DNA from 3 places in the Brevibacillus halotolerans genome. Region 1 is predicted to be linked to each of the others. Evidence: predicted binding sites of a transcription regulator. Region 1 holds the regulator's gene; each other region holds the start of a gene.
The links. The regulator Rex, encoded in region 1, represses fermentation and respiration genes when NADH is low (regulators of the CRP and FNR family bind a similar motif). The targets are predictions, from matches to a motif close to TTGTGAAATATTTCACAA.
Positions count from the first base shown of each region.

Region 2: O0550_RS05635 (NarK family nitrate/nitrite MFS transporter) is a predicted target of Rex. The motif match lies at 2,361-2,378, and genes of this name have one in related genera.
Region 3: O0550_RS11135 (DUF438 domain-containing protein) is a predicted target of Rex. The motif match lies at 2,085-2,102, and genes of this name have one in related genera.

Region 1 is NZ_JAPTNK010000011.1:138,199-145,266, reverse strand. It holds gene O0550_RS15225 (amidohydrolase) at 1-965, opposite strand, end outside; gene O0550_RS15220 (redox-sensing transcriptional repressor Rex) at 1,003-1,626, opposite strand; gene O0550_RS15215 (ComEC/Rec2 family competence protein) at 1,638-2,579, opposite strand; gene dinG (ATP-dependent DNA helicase DinG) at 2,660-5,548, opposite strand; gene O0550_RS15205 (tetratricopeptide repeat protein) at 5,599-7,068, opposite strand.
Region 2 is NZ_JAPTNK010000003.1:150,279-157,346, forward strand. It holds gene O0550_RS05630 (Crp/Fnr family transcriptional regulator) at 183-890, shown strand; gene O0550_RS05635 (NarK family nitrate/nitrite MFS transporter) at 951-2,243, opposite strand; gene O0550_RS05640 (TIGR04053 family radical SAM/SPASM domain-containing protein) at 2,504-3,610, opposite strand; gene O0550_RS05645 (hemerythrin domain-containing protein) at 3,639-4,157, opposite strand; gene O0550_RS05650 (radical SAM protein) at 4,293-5,468, shown strand; gene O0550_RS05655 (MDR family MFS transporter) at 5,513-7,068, opposite strand, start outside.
Region 3 is NZ_JAPTNK010000007.1:7,394-14,461, reverse strand. It holds gene ric (iron-sulfur cluster repair di-iron protein) at 333-1,040, shown strand; gene O0550_RS11140 (Crp/Fnr family transcriptional regulator) at 1,262-1,951, shown strand; gene O0550_RS11135 (DUF438 domain-containing protein) at 2,257-3,486, shown strand; gene shc (squalene--hopene cyclase) at 4,005-5,897, opposite strand; gene O0550_RS11125 (DUF2515 domain-containing protein) at 5,992-7,068, shown strand, end outside.

The DNA.
Region 1 (7,068 bases):
CCCTTATGCAGGATAGCCGCTAATTTTAGCTCTTCAAATAGATTTAAGTTGTTGTTACTTGCTGAGCTGTCAGTTGCCAAGCTTACACAAACACCTTTCGCAAGCATCTCAGGCACTCTTGCTACACCACTTGCCAATTTTAAGTTACTAATTGGATTATGAGCTACTTTAACATTATATTTAGCCAATGTATCAATTTCTTCATCCGTTAAATGCACTGCATGGGCAACTAGTGTAGGGTGATTAAATACACCTAGATTTTCTAAGTGAGCAACAGGGCGTACACCGTAATCCTGAACGTTTTGTTCTACTTCTGCTTTTGATTCAGACATATGGATATGTAATGGTACGTTTAACTCGATAGCCTTCTCAAGGATTTGCTGGATGTACTCAGGAGAGCACGTATAAGGTGCATGCGGCGACATCATGGTATGGATACGACCGTTGGCTGCTCCGTTCCAACGTGATGCGAAAGATGCAGCTTCTTGTAATTTCTGCTGGCGTTCTTCTTCTGAGCAGAAACCAATTACCCCACGGCATAATACACCGCGCATCCCGGATGCTTCCACTTCCTGTGCTACTGTATCCATATGATCATACATATCTACAAAGGTAGTTGTACCGGTACGAATCATCTCGATAATGGAAATAGCTGTACCCCATTTCACATGCTCCGCTGTAAATTGACCTTCCATTGGCCACATTTTATCTTCCAGCCACTGTTTTAAAGGTAGGTCATCCGCAAATCCGCGCAGTAGAGACATGCCTACGTGACCATGTGTATTAATAAATCCTGGCATTAGATATTTATTCGTTCCATCAATGATCTCGTCATATGCTGATAAATCTTCTGGCGTTTTACCTACATATGTAATTTTTCCCCCATCAAAGCCAACTGCTCCATTATAAATAACCTCATTTTGTTCATTAACAGTAATTACGGTTGCGTTGGTAATGATTTTCATCAACGTAGACACTCTCCCTTTATCTGTTAGTCATTACTTAGTTTAAATAATACGCTAAGCTTTGCAAGCTGGAAGTCAAATCGTTATGATCAATTTTTACTTCTTTTTCGGTGCGAATGGTTGTTGGGGCAAAATTGAGGATCGCTTCTATTCCAGCTTCGATCAATTTATTTGCCACTTCCTGTGCGGCGGAGGCTGGCGTTGTAATTATCGCCATCCGAATTTGTTTTTCCTTGATGATATCTTCCATTTTATCAATCGGTTCAATGACCAATCCCCCTAAATCCTTACCTATTTTTTGCGGGTCGGCATCAAAAATGGAAACAATTTTCATGTTATCTTTTAAATACACATTGTAATTGGAAATCGCTTGACCTAGATTACCGGCCCCCACCAACGCTACATGGATCACTTGGTCCAATTTCAAGATATGACGAATCTTTTCAATCAAGTAATCTACGTCATAGCCAATGCCTTTTTTGCCAAAGTCACCAAATGCAGACAGGTCCTTTCGAATTTGGGCTGGATTAATATCCATTGTTTTGCCCATCTGTTGGGAAGACACCGTTTTTACCTGTAGTTCCTGTAGATTTGTTAAATATCGCAAATAGATCGGCAGACGGCGAACGACCGCTTCAGAAATTTTTGGTACTTTCCCCATAAATTGCACTCCTAACTTCGTTGTCTATCACGTGTAGAGGTCTTGACTGCCTTTAAAACCTTATAATCTTGTCCGTTAGAGAGAATGGTAATTGACCCATCCCGGCTAGTCACATACGTATCTGCCCATGATTCCTCCAAACGCTCCACCACCTCACGCATGGAGTCTTTCCATTGCTCACGCACAATACCGGTCTGCACAACAGCAATCTGGGGATCAACCTTAGTTAAGAAGGATTGAATAGAAGCCTGATTGCTGCCTTGTGCCGCAACCTTTAAGATTTCAGCCGGCAGTAAAGAAGGGTATTTCGCAAACAAACGCTCCTCTGCTTTTTCATTGATGGCACTGGTGAACAAAAACTGGAGCTCTCCTTGGGTCAGACTAAACACAAGCGAATTATCCTGTGGTGATAAAAACAGGTTCTCGCTGGGATGTAAAAATGTGATCACCACATCTTTCCCATCCAGTAATTGATCCTTTTCCTTTACATACACAACTTGCTTTTCCCTAGATATATGGATATTACTGTGAATTACGAAGGCTGTCAATTTTGGCATGTAAATCTTATCAAATTGAATTTTCTCCGCAAGCTTATCATAGCCGCCAATATGAGTAGGTAAATCGTTTGTCAATAACAGGTAATCGACTTTTGTAACATGGCGCTCAAGTAGCAAGGAAACCAATTTTTCCGTATCTTTTTCGCTCCCTGTATCAATTAGCATCGTTTTACCAGAAGGGAAGCGAATGAGCGTACATTCTCCTTCTGGTAAAGAGAAAAAAGTAGTGGTAAGCCCAACAAAATCTTCCTCCTGTTCAACAGCATCGGGGTCCTCAATATGCTGTTGCTGATGTGCTATCGCAATGGGGCGGCTTGCTTCAACGGGTTGGGATAATGCAAAGATCATCATGCCTATACAAATAACTAGACATAGGTTATGTCGTTTTGTAGTCATGGATCTGCTTCCCTCCTACTTTATGGCTTGGGTAAAATTCATACAATCATTTTAGATTTGTTTTTCCTAAGGGACTGATTTTATTGTAAAAAAGGAGCTATTCGCTCACGTAATGTGGTCCAGGGACCAGTCTCTACCTGATAAGGCGGCAAAGATTGCAAAAACGTACGACCATATTTAGATTCAATGATGCGTGTATCAAATACAATTACAACACCGCTGTCTGTCTGTTGACGTATTAATCGACCCACTCCCTGCTTAAAACGAATAACTGCATGGGGCAAGGAAAGCGTCATAAAAGGATTCTTTTTCTCGGCCTTCAGCCGCTCCGAACGTCCTTCTAAAAGCGGTTGGTTGGGCGGTTGAAAAGGGAGACGAACAATGATCAGACAGCTCAGTACATTTCCAGGTATATCTACACCCTCCCAGAAGCTATTCGTACCCAGAAGCACTGTTTTTGTCCCGGTTTGAAACCGACGTACCAACTTGCTTCTATTACTTGAATCTACTCCATGGCCTAATAGTTCAAACTCTTCACCCTCGAGTAAGCTCTTCATTCCTTCATAAACGGTTCTAAGCATGCTATATGAGGTAAATAAAATCATTGTTCGCCCCTCACTTGCTCGAACAGCATCAACGCAGCCAGCAATTACGGCTTCAACAAACCGCTGTTCTCCTTCCTTGTTTACAGAAGGGAAATCGGAGGGAATCAGGATGAGTCCTTGCTGCGCATAGTCAAAGGGCGATGGGAGTGAGAGTGTTTCGACCCGTTCTTCTGGAAGATTAGCAAAACCCATTCGCTCCATAAAGTAAGTAAACCTATTCTTCACTGTCAGTGTCGCTGAGGTCATAATAATACTGCGTTTTGGCTCCAGTAAAGTTGTACGCAAGGTATCAGCTATATCTAGTGGCGTTTTAAAGAAAAAGAGTTGTTTGCGGGATGTTCTTGTTTCTATTTCCATCCAGCTTACATACTCATCCTGCTCTTCTACTAACAAAAAATGAAGCTTTACAGCCACTTGACTGATTTCTTCTACTAAACCAGCTGCATCCGTTTGCAACCGCTGTAAGGAGTACGGAGCTTCCCCTTTAGAGGATGGCAGAATACGTAACAGTTGTTCAATTTCCTTGGCTACATTCCCTAACTTTTGTAAAATGAGATCGCTGGATTTTGCAAGCTTCTTATATTTTTTCTTAAAGTCTTCTGTTTTATATCGAAGTGTAGCTCTTTGAGATTCCCCTGTATCCATACCCCGTTCAGAACCCCAATGATAAAAGAGTTGTAGCCAGTTCGTAACAGCCTCTTTTAGCATTTGCTGCTCAATCCTCATTTGTTGTAGGTGCTGTTCTATTCTTGCCTTTTCAGCTGGTTGCCACATTTTCAACTCATTGGCTAGCAGGAGTAGCATTTGCTTTTCTCCTTCTGTTCCAAGCTGCTCTACCAATTGAAACAATTCTACGCTGGAGAGCTGTGTCCCAAAATGTTGACTTGCTACTTCATCAAGCTGATGCGCTTCATCAATAATTGCAACCTCAAATGATGGCAATACACCATTCTCCTTCTCAATATCACCAATTAATAAGGCATGGTTAACAATAATCACATCAGCCTCTTTTGCTTGCTGCTTCGCTTGGAAGTAAAAACAGCGGCTAAACCACGGACACTCTCGATTTAGACAGGAGGCTGTGTCACTTCTGACTGATTGCCAAAAGGACTGCCCACTCGGACTTAAACTAAGCTCCTCTACATCACCTGTAGTCGTTTCGGTCAGCCATGTTAAAATCTGTGCTTTGGCTAGCTGTATATCCTGTGTGGCCCCTTCCTGGCTCTCTATGCTTTGTTCAAATTTTCGCAAGCACAGGTAATTTCCTCGGCCCTTCAATTGAGCAGCTCGAAAGGAAAATGGCAATGCTTTTTGTAAGAGAGGAATATCTTTGCCAAAAAGCTGGTCCTGTAAATGAATAGTATGCGTACTCACGATTACTTGCTGTTTGTGCATACGTGCCCATAGGATACCGGGTAACAAATAGCCCAACGATTTTCCTGTTCCTGTACCCGCTTCTACTAACAAATGCTTCTGATCAGTAAAAGCTTGGTATACAGCATACATCATCGCTTCCTGTGACTCACGTTTCTCATAGTGTTCATGATGAAGTGCGAGCCCGTCGCCATCTAATGCAACCATACGTTCGAAAAATGGTTCAAAAGAAAAATGGATCGGTGGCTGTTCGGATTGCTTCTCCGTCCATTTCTTTCGTCGTTTTAATCCAAGATTTCGATAGATATCATAATTGCTTGTTTCCTCAGGTGCAGAAGATGCAGTTATAAAGGAGCCTGCTTCGTCTACCGGAAAACTGTGCATGAGCTTCTCCATCTCAATTTCTCGTAGTAAGGTCGCTACATCAAAACGGAAAGAAGAGATCATCATCTGTAATCCTTGAATTGTAATAAGAGGAAGCTTATACAGGATATCTAACAATCGTAACAATAAGTGTGCAGTAGCAATAGCGTCACTGTCTGCCTGGTGTGGATTTTCATGCTGAATATCAAAATCAGATGCTAGCTCTACTAGCCGGTAGCCACTTTGCATGGGCAATAATACCCGTGCTAATTCCACTGTATCCAAAATAGGCCCATCAAATGGATAATAGCCCTGACTTAGCAGGGCTTCTTGTAAAAAATTCAAGTCAAACGCTGCATTATGTGCCACAAACGTACGCCCATCTAAAAGGCGCAATAAATCAGGAAGCACTTCTTCAATAGAAGGAGCGTCACTGACCATCTCATCGGTTATTCCCGTCAACTGAGTAATAAATGGCGGGATTGGTTTATCTGGTTTTACAAATGTGGAGTAACTTTCTATTATTTGTCCATTCTCGACCACGACAGCTCCGATTTGTATGATGGAATCTCCCCGCCGTGGCTGATTACCCGTAGTTTCAAAATCTACGACGATGAACTGCTTCATTATCGTCACCTCTATTGACACTCACAACTCATGCTGCTACTGTTTTCTTTTTACCATTCGGCAGTAGATGTCGAAATTCCTGCTGTTTGATTAGTAGTAACCTGCACATGGTCCTTTGTGTTCTTACATCTCTCCCACCATTGATTGACCTCTGGGACAACATCGCTGTAAGAGCGTGCTTTCTCCAGATATTGACTTGCCTCGATTTGGTTTCCCTGTTGAAGAGATAATTTTCCCAGTTGATAATGCCCTAGCATCTGTGAGTACTGATCCTGTTTTTGAATGAGAGTAGTGGCTATATCCTTGGCTTGATCATAAGCTCCTTCTCCCTCATGGGCATAAATTAATCCCAGTAGGCCAAGATGATGATTTTCTGTGGCGTTTAATATTTTTGAAAAGGCGATCCGAGCTGAAGTAATCTCACCTGTTGCGAGCTGCATCCAACCGTATGAAAATAAGTAATCTGGATGCTCAGGTGCCAGTGTAAGTGCTTTTTTTAAAGCAGGCATCGCTTGCTTAGGACCATCTAACAGCCACTTATTCCAAGCAATCGCATGCCAAAGTCCAGCATCTAATGGTTGACGTTCCAAAAGGAATTGGTAGCAACTGAGCGCATGCCTATAAAACCCAGCTTGTTCTGCTAGCATAGCCAATTCCCATAAGGTTGGCGAATCAAGATTTCGATTCGGATCGTACATTTTCAGCATTCGCTCTATATCTTTTTGTGGATATCGAGCAAATAGCTGACGAACAGCACGTAAATAGAGCACTTCCACTTGCCAATCCTGATCATTCTCGGCTAATAGCTGTTCACATAATTTCATTGTTTTTTCCGTGTCTCCCTGCTCCAAATAACAGATGGCCAGGTTGTATCTACTCTCCGTGTACTGAGGACGGACAGATATTGCCATTTCAAATGCCTGTATGGCCTCTAGCCATTTTTGCTCCTGTACATACATACACCCTAAGGCATTGAAACTGATGGAAACAACTTTAGGGGAAACAGCCGTTCGTGTCAACAATCGAAATTCTTTTAGAGCGAGTTCATAATCACAACAATAATATAGGCTATAGGCATAATAAAGGCGTCCACTTTCCCAGTCAGGCGCTTGTTCTAAGAAAGAAGCAAAGTGTTGTTTAGCTTGTTCATATAGCCGCAGATGATAAAATCCTTCTGCCTTTTCATATAGCTCCTTGTGTAGTTCCATTTGTGGCTGTTCATCCTCAAGAAGTGTAGAGAATTCAAGTGGCTGCTTTGCTTCCGACAGCTTATCATATTCTTTTACCAAGCTTTCTGTAGCGGATGCGGGTATATTACTCGTTTGCTTTATCATCCGAATTACTTCATTTAGCTTTTCTTCATATTTTAACCACAGATCAATCACCTGATCACTGCATGTTCGGAGTTGTTTTAGCTGTCGTATCAGGTGTTCCTGCTTTTCTGTAGAAGCTGTTGCCCATTCTTTTTCAATACGATCTACTTTTTGACGTAACTCCTCAAACCAATCCTCAATAAACAC
Region 2 (7,068 bases), on a different contig from region 1:
TATTTTTTCTTTTTTAGGTGATGATCGATTGTCATTGTACTTAATTCAATTCTTGCTCATTGTGATGAGCATCACTTATTCCTGCACAAATTTTTAACATTGTGAAATAGTGCCTTTCATTTCTAGTTATTCATCGCTATAATAAAACGCAAGAAAACGTCAATTTGCATGGAGGTCTCGTTGTGGGCAATCAAGGATTTACATTCATTCAACAAGTCTCCCCTGACTTTACCCAGCATCTAAAAGAGATTTCTATTTCTAAAAAATTTGCTGCTGGCTCCGTGCTTTTTATGGATGGAGACAAGGCTGATCATTTATACCTGATTGAATCCGGACAATTGAAACTGACAAAGACGACGACGGACGGAAAAGAATTAACTCTGCAAGTCTTCAGCGATGGCGAACTAGTAGGGGTACCCGGATTGTTCGAAGAGAGCTTAAGCTACAACACTACCGCCAGCATGTTGCAAGCGGGTGAAGTCAACATTATCCCCCGCCAATCCTTAGAACGCCTTCTCTTGAAAAATGGGATGTTCTGTGCTGAGTTTTTGCGGTGGATGGGTATCATGAATCGCCGTATCCAATCCAAATTCCGTGATTTGTTGTTAAATGGCAAAATCGGAGCACTATACTCCACGCTTATCCGGCTGAGTAACAGCTACGGAGAGCCACATGAAAAAGGGATTTACATTACGCTTGCTCTTACTAATCGAGATTTGGCTCAATTTATTGGGCTAACCAGAGAAAGCGTAAACCGCATGCTGTCCGATTTAAAGAAACAAGATGTCATCGAGCAAAATTCCCAAGGAAATATTTTAATTAAGGACCTTACCTTTTTAAAAGATGCCATCTGCTGTGATGATTGTCCCAATGAAATATGTCAGATTTAAAAGAGAGTCTTGGTCACTGGCAACCAAGACTCTTTTGTTTGAATCAAGCCGGGTTATACTCTAGCACTTTACCTCGGCATTTTTACGTGCATAGAAGTACCACAGCAAGATCAAAGCTACTGCATAAAACACCAAGAACCCATATAAAGCGATATCTGGAGCACCCGTAGCCTTAATCGACATACTAAATGATTTTGGAATAAAGAATTGCCCGTAAGCCGCAATAGCCGATGTAAAGCCGATGACTGGCGCCGCTTCCTTTGGAGGAAAGATCGTAGGCATCATACGTGTAACGGAGCCATTGCATATCCCCGTCGTAAAGAAAATCACGATGAAACAGGCGAAAAATGCCCAGAATTCCTTAGCATTCATGAAGTAGATAACACCAGCCGTAGCAGCGATCAGCAGAATCACATTGTAGAGAGTTACCCTTGCCCCACCAAGCTTATCTGCCAGCATACCACCAATCGGCCGAACTAATGCTCCTAATAAAGGACCAATAAAGGCATATTGCAACGGATTCACATCAGGAAATTGGTGCTGTGTTAGCAATGGAAATGCTGTTGCAAAGCCGATAAAGGACCCGAAGCTCATCGTGTAGAGAAACGAACAAATCCACATATGCTTGCGTTTAAAAATAACCAATTGATCTGTAATCGATTGCTTCATCGGAAGATTATTCATTCCAAACATAGCTGCAATTGTAGTCAGTAAAATCGGGATTACCCAAATAAATCCAGCATTTTGCAGCCATAGTTGCGTTGTATCGCTCGTTTGTGGTCCACCAGCGATATTTCCAAATACGCTAATTCCAACTACGATTGGTACTAGAAATTGTGCTACGCTTACACCAAGATTCCCAAGTCCCGCGTTTAACCCCAAGGCAGAGCCCTTCTTCGCTTGTGGAAAAAAGAAACTAATATTTGCCATGGAAGAAGCGAAATTACCACCACCAAAGCCGCACAAAATGGCGAGCAATGCCATTGTCTCATAGGAGGTAGACGGATCTTGTACAGCAAATCCAATCCAAATGGCTGGAATTAACAAAGTCGCTGTACTGAATACGGTCCAATTACGCCCCCCAAAGATCGGAACAACAAAGGCATATAAAATACGCAGTGTAGCACCTGAGAGACCTGGAAGAGCAGCTAAGCTAAATAGTTCATCTGCTGTAAATTGAAACCCGACTTTATTCAGATTCACAGCAACAACCGACCAAATGGACCAAATACTAAAAGCAAGTAAAAGAGCTGGAATAGATATCCAAAGGTTACGGTTGGCCACTTTTTTGCCTGTAGATTCCCAAAATTCTGGATTCTCAGGCTCCCATTTCATTACTCCTTTTGTTGACATAGGTTACCTCCTCTAATAAGTTCAAACGCTCAACCTATTTTTTTAAACGAAATTGAACTTTTTTATATATACAACCTTTTTTACATCACAAATCATACCCAACTCTTATATAGTGCTTTGTGATTTTAATCACATGGTTTTGCTTTTTCACATTTTGTACAAAAATATATTAATATATATAAAATTAAAAATGACATACAAAAAAAGCAAGCCATGTCAACCTAACATTTCTTGCTTCTTTTCCAATGTTCTATTTATGGTCATTTTGTTGTATTAAAAGTGGCCCAATGATCTTGTCCATAGCCTTCTTCCCATTTTGGCGGGATATACATGCATGAAGGATCGCTTGCCAAATAATCCTTTGTCATGGCATAAGCACGGGCGCGTGATCCGCCACATACCTGATTGAAGTTACAGACGCCACATTTACCCGAATAGCCATCCGGGTAGCGTAACGATTGAAAGACTGCGTGATTACGATATAAATCAGCCAAAGGTGTTTGGCGTACATTTCCGCAATTAATTGGTAAAAATCCGCTTGGCTGAACATCCCCTACATGAGAAATAAACACAAAGCCTTTGCCGTCCGTAACGCCTCCAGCTGAACGTCCTAAATGATCCATTCTTTTCACTTTCTCAGGTTGGGTATTCAGGCCCTTTTGTGTTGCAAAGTATAGTGCTCTCCGATAGGCAGGGGCCGCTGTTGTTTTGATGCTGTAGCTAGCAGTCTGACTCTTCTCGATCAGCCAGCGATAAATGCGCTCCTGCTCCATTGGGGATACCGCATCACTTGCCTGCCCTCTTCCTGTAGGAATTAAAAAGAAAACACTCCATAGAACTGCGCCCCATTCTTCCACCATCTGGGACATTTCTTCTAGTAAATGCGCATTATAAACAGAAATCGTTGTATTTAATTGAACAGGTAACCCATGTTTTTTCAATATAGCCAACGATTTTACGGTAATATCATACGAGCCTGGTGTTCCGCGGAAATAATCATGCACCTCTGCGGTAGGACCATCTAGGCTAAAAGCCCAGCGTGATAGCCCAGCCTCTTTTGCTTTTACGATCGCTTTTTCTGTTACACGCGGCGTAGCGCTAGGTGACATAGAGACACGTAATCCAATTTTTACTGCATAATCGATTAATTCATATAAATCTTCCCGCATTAATGGATCGCCGCCAGTAAAAACAAGAAGAGGATTACCCATTTCTTTGATCTGATCTAACAATTCCTTCCCTTCATCTGTACTCAGCTCGTCGGGATGACGATTGGGCTGCGCTACGGCTCGACAATGCAAACAACGCAATGCACACGCACGCGTCACTTCCCAAATCACGATAAAAGGATTCTGGTCGTAATTCATCTAGTTCACTCCATTGGCATGATGGTATCTATTTATAATGTTTGGAGATTGTCTGATACAGACTATCCTTTTCAGCTAATGTCAGCAGTTTATTGGCCATCGGGTACAATACCCGATCCTCCTTGATCGTATGCTCTTCAAATAGCTCATCAAATTGCTTCAGTAAACAAACCATCGTCGAGGTTTTTTGTTCCAGCTGCACACACTGATTCAATTCGGTCCCAATTCGATCTGAGATCTCTAATAATCGGTCATGTTCTGATTTAATGAGCAGTAATGGCTCCTCTAATGTTGCCAGTCGACTCGTCAACGTAAAAAATAAAATATCGTCCTCCACCATAATGTGCCGACGGAAATCTGTTTGAAGGAATTGAAGGAAACGATGTAAATCTTCATGCAATGCTTCGTTCCATTTTGTGCCATAACGAATCAGAGACAGAATGTGCTTTAGTTTTCCATCCAGCTCGCTGTGGTCATTGTATAAATAGGAAAGCAAAATGTGTTCATGTTTCTTTTTCATAGCGAAATCGCTCTCGTATTCCAGCATACCAATCCCTCCTTGCTCTTTTTGATTGTAACCAAGTTGGCTATTCCAAGAAGTGATATTCCTCACAAAATCTTTTCCAGCTATTTGCTAGAATTAGGCCGTGAAAGTTTGTACAAAGGCTTAGGGGAGGATATAATGATTGGACTTTCCAGTTTACTAGAAACAACTACGACCTTCGGAGATAAATTGCGATATTCAGAGGCTTCTCGAAATCAAAAAACAGGAACCCATCATGGGCATGGACCCGTTGTTGCTTGGAATATTACAAAAACTTGCAATCTTCATTGCTTACATTGCTACTCCAGCTCCGAAAATAAGAAATATGAAGGAGAGCTAAGCACAGAGGAAGCCCACGATGTAATTAATCAGCTAGCGGATATGAAGGTACCCGTTATCCTGTTTTCGGGCGGTGAACCTCTCATTCGACCAGATATTTTTGAGCTAGCCGAGCATGCTATTTCTCGGGGTATTCGCATTACATTCTCAACCAATGGCACGCTTATTGATGAAAAAAAGGCCAAGCGCTTAAAGGACTTAGGGATTAGCTATGTTGGCATAAGCTTGGATGGGATGCAAAAGACGCATGATTTTTTCCGTCAAAAAGAAGGTGCCTTTGATTTAGCCATTCGTGGAATTCGAAACTGTATGGCAGTGGGTCAAAAGGTTGGCCTTCGTTTTACAATGAACAAACACAACATTGAAGCGTTGCCAGATATTTTTGACCTGATTGAAAGAGAGAATATTCCGCGTGTCTGTTTCTATCATCTCGTCTATGCAGGCCGTGGAGGAGTCGAGGATGATATTACTCATCAGCAAACACGTGAGGCTTTAGACTTTATCATTGAAAAAATTCATTATTTCCAAAAATCAGGACAACCTCGCGAAATTTTAACAGTTGACAACCATGCAGATGCAATCTATCTCTACCTAAAAGTAATGGAAACCGATCCTGAGCTAGCAGGACGCATATGGGAAAAGCTGCAACGCAATGGTGGCAATCGTTCTGGTATCGCTTTCTGCAATATTGATCATCGCGGAATTGTGCATCCTGATCAATTTAGTCAAAACATCGCACTTGGAAATCTGCGGGAACAGTCCTTCGCAGAGATATGGCAGGGCGATCATCCTATTCTTCTTGGGTTGCGTGATCGGAAAAGCAAGATTCATGGGCGCTGTGCGACCTGTCAATACTTCTCCGTCTGTAACGGAAACTTCCGGCCTCGCGCACAGGGATTCTATGGAGATTTCTGGGCATCCGATCCACAATGTTATTTAACAGAGGATGAAATTCACTTGGCCACATCAGTATAACGAAAGAAAAAGAGCTTTGCCGTATGCAAAGCTCTTTTCTTTTGCTACTCCTGCTCATTCAATCTCTTTTTACTCCCCCATGAAGCTTTTTTGGTAGCTACCTGCCGGGTATCACCTTCACTACGCAACGGTATTTCTCGTAGAAAAAACGTAAGAAGTAAAGCAAATACAAGCAACCAGGTGGAAGTAAGAAAAACTCCTGCTAATGCATACTGCAAGGCATCTCGTAAATTGGCAATTACATGATTAAACAGCTCGTGTAGCACTGGTGGAAGGCTTTTTTCTATTTGATCCAGCCGCTGTAGGTCCAGTAAAATTTGTGGGTTATGCAATGCGCTGATTTTCTGGACAAGTTCTGGCGGAATGTTAGGCAGATGACTAATACCTAATTGTGCCGTCGACTCACTCATTTTTGAGCCAATACGTACGGAAAGAATGGTTCCCATAATAGCTACGCCAATTGTCCCGCCTAAGGAACGAAATAACTGTGATGAAGCTGTAGCAACTCCTAAATCCTTACTCTTCACTGCATTTTGGACAGTGATCGTAAATACTGGCATAGCTACTCCCAGCCCTAATCCAAATACAATGAGATTGAACACAATCGAGCTACCCGTAGTTCCTTGATCCATTCGGGCTAGTAAATACATCCCTACAAGCATGAGCACTAAGCCACCCAAGGCAAATTTCTTATAAGTACCTGTCTTCGTCATCAATTGACCGCATACTGCACTCCCTACAACCAAGCTAAGCGTCATTGGCATTGTTAGATAGCTAGAATGAGTAGCCGAATATCCAAGTACCCCCTGAATAAAAAATGGCATGTACATAATTGATGCATACATCCCTGCTCCAACAATAAAGCCAATTACATTTGAGATCGTGAAAATATCATTACGAAATAAATGTAATGGAATCACAGGATTTCTCGCTTGCTTTTCGACATAAATAAATAAAAGGAATGAAACCAGAGTAAAGGCAAACAAACCGAAAATCGTCAGGGACGTCCATTCATATTTTGTGCCCGCCCATGAAAATGCTAGTAGAAAAGGTACCATCGTTGTCGTAATAAGTAGCGAACCCCAGTAATCGACGGTTTGCTTCTCTCGATGAACTGCACGTGGAAACAGCCAATAAATCATTCCAATTGCAATGATTCCAAACGGTAAGAACACCCAAAACACCCAGTGCCAATCTGCATTATCAACAATATATCCACCTAGCACAGGTCCAAAAACACTAGCTAATCCAAACACCGATGACATTAAGCCCTGCCATCTCCCTCGCTCCCTTGGAGCAAATAGGTCAGCTATGGAGGTAAAAGCCGTGGACATGATTACCCCTGCGCCAGCACCCTGAATACCTCGATACAAAATCAGTTCAAAAATAGTGCGAGATGTTCCACACAAAAAGGCACCTACAACAAATACTCCTAATCCGATCAAAATGAAAGGCTTGCGGCCATACATGTCAGAGAGCTTTCCTACTAATATGGTTGCGATGCTTGAGGTGAGCATATAGATCGTAAACACCCAACTGTAATAATCCATGCCACCCAATTTAGCAATAATTTTAGGGAGCGCTGTCCCCACAATTGTTT
Region 3 (7,068 bases), on a different contig from region 1:
GAGGTGTTTTTATGTTAGTTAACAGATCGGGACACAGCCATTTAGTCTCTTTTGTGTAATGTAAGAAATCCCTTACTTCTGCCCTTCGCCTACAAGCAAAGCATCACCCCAAAATACCCCCTGGTTTTCTAAAAGCTCTCCAGCTAAAATACGTTCACCTACTACCTACTTTTTAATACGTACTTTATCTTCCCTTTATAAAATGAATGGATGTTTAAAACAAGTGATGACAAAATTAACACATTTTAAGTGATTGAAATCACGACATAAATTTAAAATTATTCATATTCTTAATCCAGATACAAAATTTTAAACTTTATGGAGGCATTCATATGGAACATACATTTACCGAGTCTTCTATTATTGGTGAGATTGTAACAAAATTCCCAAAGGCAAGCGACCTTTTCAAATTATATAAAATAGATTTTTGCTGCGGTGGTAATAGACCCCTTATTGACGCTATTCAAGAAAGAAATTTATTGGCTGATGAGGTGATAACAAAATTAAACACACTGTATCATGATACAAAGCTTTTACATGAATCTGTAATTGATTGGACAACTGCCTCTTATAGCGAATTAATTGACTATATTGTGAATAAACATCATCGTTACTTAAATGAAGAATTGCCACAGCTAAGCCCTTATGTAACAAAAGTGCTACGCGTTCATGGATCGCAACAACCACATTTAGCTCGAATTCATACGTTATTTCATGAGTTAAAAACAGAATTGGAACAGCATTTAATAAAAGAGGAGACTGAGGATTTCCCATTGATTTTAGCATTTGAGCAGCAAGCAACAGATGAAAATTATACAAAACTCTGCAAGGTAGTGGAAGAATTGGAGAATGAGCATAGCCACGCCGGCAATATTATCAAAGAGCTTCGGACCATTACAAATGACTTTACCCCACCAGAAGGAGCTTGCGGTACTTATCGTCTGGTCTACCAACGCCTTGAGGCACTTGAAGCCGATTTATTCCAGCATATCCATCTAGAAAATAATGTGTTGTTCCCACGTGCAATAGCACGAACCTAAGCCTCTTCCTAAGAAATGGGACATGAGTAAAAAGTCGCTCATATCCCATTTCTTCTATATTTTATGGGTTGAGTATAAGATTTCATGAAGCATGTAATGTCCCAATTTGCAAATACAATGGCAAAACCCTCTAACCTTCCTTCTAGACCAGTCTTTTGCTACATGTAGCCATTGATATTATATAGAAAGAATATGCCTAGATTGGGTAAGGAGTTGTCTATATGAAAGAAGATTTATTTCAGAAGCATGTGCGAAATATCCCCCTTTTTAACGAACTTTTGGATGAAGAGCTTCAAACTATAGTGGATATTTCTCAGGTTCGAACGTATAAAGCAAGGTCTTTTGTATTTTTACAGGGTGATTCACTTGATCGTATATTTTTTATCCATTCGGGTAAGGTGAAAATTCAAAAAACAGATAAAACCGGAAGAGAACAGATTGTTTCTGTACTCCAAGCTGGAGAAATGTTTCCGCATGCGGGATTCTTCAAAAAAGGTACTTTCCCAGCAAATGCCGAGATACTAGAGCTTGCAGAATTAGTCGTTATACCAATCGTTGATTTTGAGAATGTTTTACTTCAGTATCCTCGATTATGTATTACATTGTTTAAAACTCTAGAAGAAAAGATTGTGGATCTCCAGAATAGATTAGAGGAAAAAATTCTTCATGATACCTATGAACAAATTATTATGCTATTGCTTCGCTTATGTAAATCAAATGGCATCCAGATTCAGGATAAATACAAAATAACGACTCAATTTACGAATCGTGAACTCGCGAGTATGATTGGCACTTCTCGGGAAACAATTAACCGCACAATTAATCGGTTAAAAAGGAAAAAGCTGATTGATATTGATGAAAACGGATTCTTTATTCTGACTCCAGAAAGATTGCAGGAAGAAATCGCATAATGCAAACCTCTCCCGCCTAATCTTTCAAAATAAGAAGTTCATCATTCAAGTTGATTAGCTGCACCTTTTCATAGCCTAAGTGCTATCCCCCATCAGCTTCCTTACACAAATTCTAGTAAAGCCTTCAAAAAGTTTGTGATTTCACTCACAAACTTTTCATTCTCTCTATGCTACACTTTCATTGAGAATCACTATCACTCATTGCTAAAAGTGAGCAAACTGGCAAATTGATGGTTTTAGGTAAATAGATCGCGTTGGTTTTTTATCAAATGATAAGCACAAGCAAATAGTAAAGGAGAATTCCTATGAGTGAAATAATTAATAATCGTGAACAAAAAAGCATGAATTCAATTGAAAGACAAGCTATTTTAAAAAAAATCATCAAAAATCTTCATCAAGGGAAAAGTGTAGAAGATGTGAAGGCTCAATTTGAAGAAGCTGTTGGGAATATTACGGTTGCAGAAATTTCTCAATTAGAACAAGCTCTCATGGAGGAAGAAGGAATTCCAGTTGAAGAGGTACAGCGCTTATGCTCGGTTCATGCTGCCATTTTTAAAGGTTCCATTGAGGAAATCCATAGATCAGACAAACCAGAAGACCAACCTGGCCATCCGATTCATACCTTTAAGCTTGAGAATAAAGAAATAAATCATCTTGTGAACTTCAAACTGAAGCAGCATTATGAGCATTTTGAAAAAGAAGATAAGAAAGAAAACGTCTATTTGCTTATGGAAGATTTAAATCTATTGCTGGATATCGATAAACATTACAGCCGAAAAGAGAATTTACTTTTCCCTTTCTTAGAGAAGTATGGCATTTATGGGCCAACAAAAGTCATGTGGGGCGTCGATGATGGTATTCGCAATAGCATTAAAAATGTTAAACAAAAATTAACAAACTACACTGGAGACAAAAAAGCAGTCTTAGATGGCCTTTCTTTTGTTATCCGCGAAGTCAATGAAATGATTTTTAAAGAGGAAAATATCTTATTTCCTATGGCATTACAAAATCTTACGGAAGACGAATGGATTAAAATTGCTCATGAAAGTGATGAGATTGGCTTTTGCTTGACAAGTCCTGCCGGTGTATGGAAGCCTGGAAGACAAGCTATCGCACAACAGTCTATATCTGAAGGTTTTATTCGTTTGGAAACAGGCATTCTCTCTTTAAAGCAATTAGAGCTGCTCATGAATCACTTGCCCGTGGATATTACATTCATTGATCAGGATGATGTGGTACGTTACTTCTCCCATGGAAAAGAGCGGATTTTTGCTCGCACGAAAGCAGTAATAGGCAGAACCGTTCAAAACTGCCATCCTCCGAAAAGCGTTCATATCGTTGAAAAACTCTTAGAAGATTTTAAAGCTGGTAATAAAGATTGTGAGGATTTCTGGATTAAGTTTCAGGACAAATATGTATACATTCGCTATTTCGCTATAAGAAGTGAAGATGGTGAGTATATGGGTACTCTTGAGTTTACACAAAATATTAGTCCTATTCAAGAAATTGAAGGCGAAAAACGAATACTCTCCTAAGCTTGGGATTGTCATGAATTACCTTGACCGTTTTCGAAGGAGGTTGAATCCTAGCCTGTATAGCGATTCAACCTCCTTCAGCGGTTCAGGCTATTGACTCTTCTTAGGCAATTAAAAATAAATAGTGGTTCGAGTTGTGAGAGCTTTTTTATGATCATATTCTATATTTTTGAAGGCGTTATTGCTCCAGAAAATAATGAGGATTCCCTATTTAGTAGCTATGGTGCCTTTCTTATGGGCTTGTAACCAGACTACTTTTAAAGATTATCTTTACTTCATTTAAATTTAGTTTACATAATAATTATTACGTTAATTCGAACTTTACCTACCTCCTATGGTCTTCTGAATACTTTCGCTTTACATGCGGAAATAACGTTCAAACTTATTTTATGCTCAACAGAATCCTGCCCTATACGAAATATGGTATTAGCCTCAGCAAAACCATAAAATGTCCATTTTCATCCAGAGTGTAAACCTTATCCATATACCCGTGTGAAATAAAAAACATAAAGAGATATTTAATATTTCTTTTTATAATTACCTAAAGCAAGCAGAGGCCAAATGTACCGGTAACTGTGGTAGTGAAAGTAAAAACCGCCGGGTAATCCTCCTCCTGTCGGATAGGAGTGCGTCCAGTCCTGATTTTTTTCGGAATCAATTAAAAATTGAATTCCACGTTCAATCGCCGGAATTGGCTTTTGGAACACTGAAATGAGGGCATCCACTCCCCATGCGGTTTGAGAAGGTGTACTGGCACCTAAAGAAACATATGTTTTAACAATATCGCTCTTACATGACTCTCCCCACCCCCCGTCTTCATTCTGGATTTTTAATAACCACTGTACAGCTTTCTGAATTGCAGGATGTTCAGAAGAGACTCCGACAGCCATTAGGCCGGTAATAGCGGCCCATGTGCCGTAAATGTAAGAAATGCCCCATCGCCCGTACCAAGAGCCATTGGCTTCTTGATTGCTTAGAAGCCACTTCACCCCCTTTTGAATCTGGGGATGGCCGATGGTAAATCCTGCATTGTTGCCGAGAAACTCCAAAGTCCTACCTGTTAAATCTTCCGTAGAAGGGTCTGTACTAACTGCGTCTGCCGCATCGAAGGGAAGCCAATTTCCTATTCTTTTATCCGTATTTTTCTCAAATGCCGGCCAGCCTCCATCGGCATTTTGCATTGATAACAGCCAATTGAGACCTCGATCCCATGAATGGTGGAAGGTCGGGTCTGTTTCTCTTAATTTGCTTATTGCTCTTAATGCAGCCGTTGTGTCATCGACGTCGGGATTGATGGTATTGATATCGGAAAAGCCCCATCCCCCTGGTAAAACAAAAGGATTTTTTATCATCCAATCACCATATTTATGATGCTGGCGAGAGAGTAAATAGCGGCCAGTGTTTTGAACTGTAGGCTCAGATGCAGAAACCCCGGTTCCTTGCATAGCATGAGCCAATAAAGCGGTATTCCAGACCGTTGATGTCGCAATCTGAATATGTAAATGTCCATTGGTCAGGCAAGTCATTGCTTTCAGCCCTGAAATCGCACGGGTGATCACTGGATGATTGGCCGAATATCCAAGGGATAGTAGAGCGAATATCATAAGAAACGTGGAAGTGAAATAGCTGTACAAGGTTCCATCCGGTTCAATTCTTTCCAGTATATAGCGTTCAGCCTGACGTAGCGCCATATTATGGATTTGCGACGGAAGGTAAGGAAGATTCTTGAAACCATCCAAGATTGTGTTAAGAAACGCACGGTATTGATGGGATCGTTGATTTGTCAGATAGGGATGGTTGCCCAATGCTGTTGGAAGGTCGTTTTTTCGAAGATCGGACATGTCTGGTGTTCTTCTTGTTTTCATTACGAACTTGCGGTCTGCAACGACCAATATGGGTGCGATGTGTACTCTAGCATATCCAACAAAATCGAAGAAATTAATGGGGAGCCAGTGCGGCAGCAGGATGATTTCAACCGGGATTTGAAAGTATCCCGACCAAGGATACTGCCCTGTCAAGGCAAGAAGGAGTTTTGTTAGCATACTTGCCTCCGAAATTCCGCCTTTGGTTAATATAAACTTCTTTGCTAATTGCATGTGCCCATCCGTTTTCTGACTGTACCCTGAAAAAAGCAAGGCATAGTATGCTTCAATGGTTGCAGACAAATTTCCTTCCTCTTCATCATGAAACAGCTTCCAGGCTCCGTTTTTCTCCTGCCTTATAGTAATGCGATCAGCCAAACTTCTAATTAACTCCTCGTCATCAATCATCAAGGTCCGTAATAGGATTATCATATATGCATCGGTTAGTGGTCCACTTTCCGAACAATAACGCCAGGCGCCGTCAGCTGATTGAGCTTTTTGCAATAGATGGATTATGCGTTTAATTTCTAATTCAGCTTTTTCTTTCATATTTCAAACATACCTTTCTAAAACCCAAGTGTAATGCCTATATCCACTCTATTCACTTTCAGACGAAGGGTTCTTACAAGGGAGAGGAAAAAGTATGGGAATCCGGATTCTGAAGAAGAATTTTGACTGGTTTAAACAAAGTCAATTTCCGCCTCTTCTTAAAATAAACAAAGAATTGAAGAAGAGATTGAAAGAAGTCAACAAGCCTCTCATGAAAGAAGCGGAATTACCCGAACAAGATCAAATATTGATTCGTCAAATTAAAGAATCCACACGCCAGCTAAACTTGAACAATGTAACGCGGACTACGGCGTATTTTGACTACTATCGAAAACATCCAGAGATACACTGGGCCTTGTTGGGTCACATGGTGTCGCGAAATGGCGGCTGGAATATGACAGATTTGAAGGGAGAGCTTCTGTCCAAATTACTTTCCGACGCGGAACAGAAAGATTATTTTCTGTTTCTGGAGCGCGGCAATTGGTTGATTTTCCAAGATGTCTATCCTCAATTACTGCTGTATGAGGAAAGTTTGAAAAGAGAGACGAGCTTGTTCTATCTGCTTTCTTTTTTTCATGTATCCGTCTTTATGGAGGTTATGTGGGATCATTTCTGGAAGAATGGAGACCGCTATCTTCTAGCAATTGCCCTAGTCATCAACGAGCAGAGCTATCTGGAAAAAAGGGTGATTCAGAATCCCTATTATCAAAAAACGGTTCTGGAAACGAAAGAGTTCAAAGTTCAGGATTTATTAAGTTTAAATCAAATTCTTTTCCCATGTTGTAACAATATGAACAAGGTTCCCGGGCAGGTACCTGACCTTATCGGACAAACGCTTCATCATTTTGCTTCCCTTCAAGAACGCATATTATTGGGTAAACGATTATATTCAGTGCTTTTTGGCTCTTCTGAAATTCTACAGGGCGTAATAAACTGGGCGGCGGATCATCCGCATACGGGTTCCCGTAAAGATTACTGGCCCCATCTGTTTAACGACGTAAACGAATCTGTGCCATCTACGCCTAGAACTCCCTATAAGAGGCGAACGGATGATTGTCAATTGAAAGCTGGAGCTAATCGATTATTCAGCCCAAAATTACAGTACGCTTGGAAAAATATAGAGCATGGTGAAGCGGAAATCGAGGATTGGTTTGAGGATTGGAAAATCTTA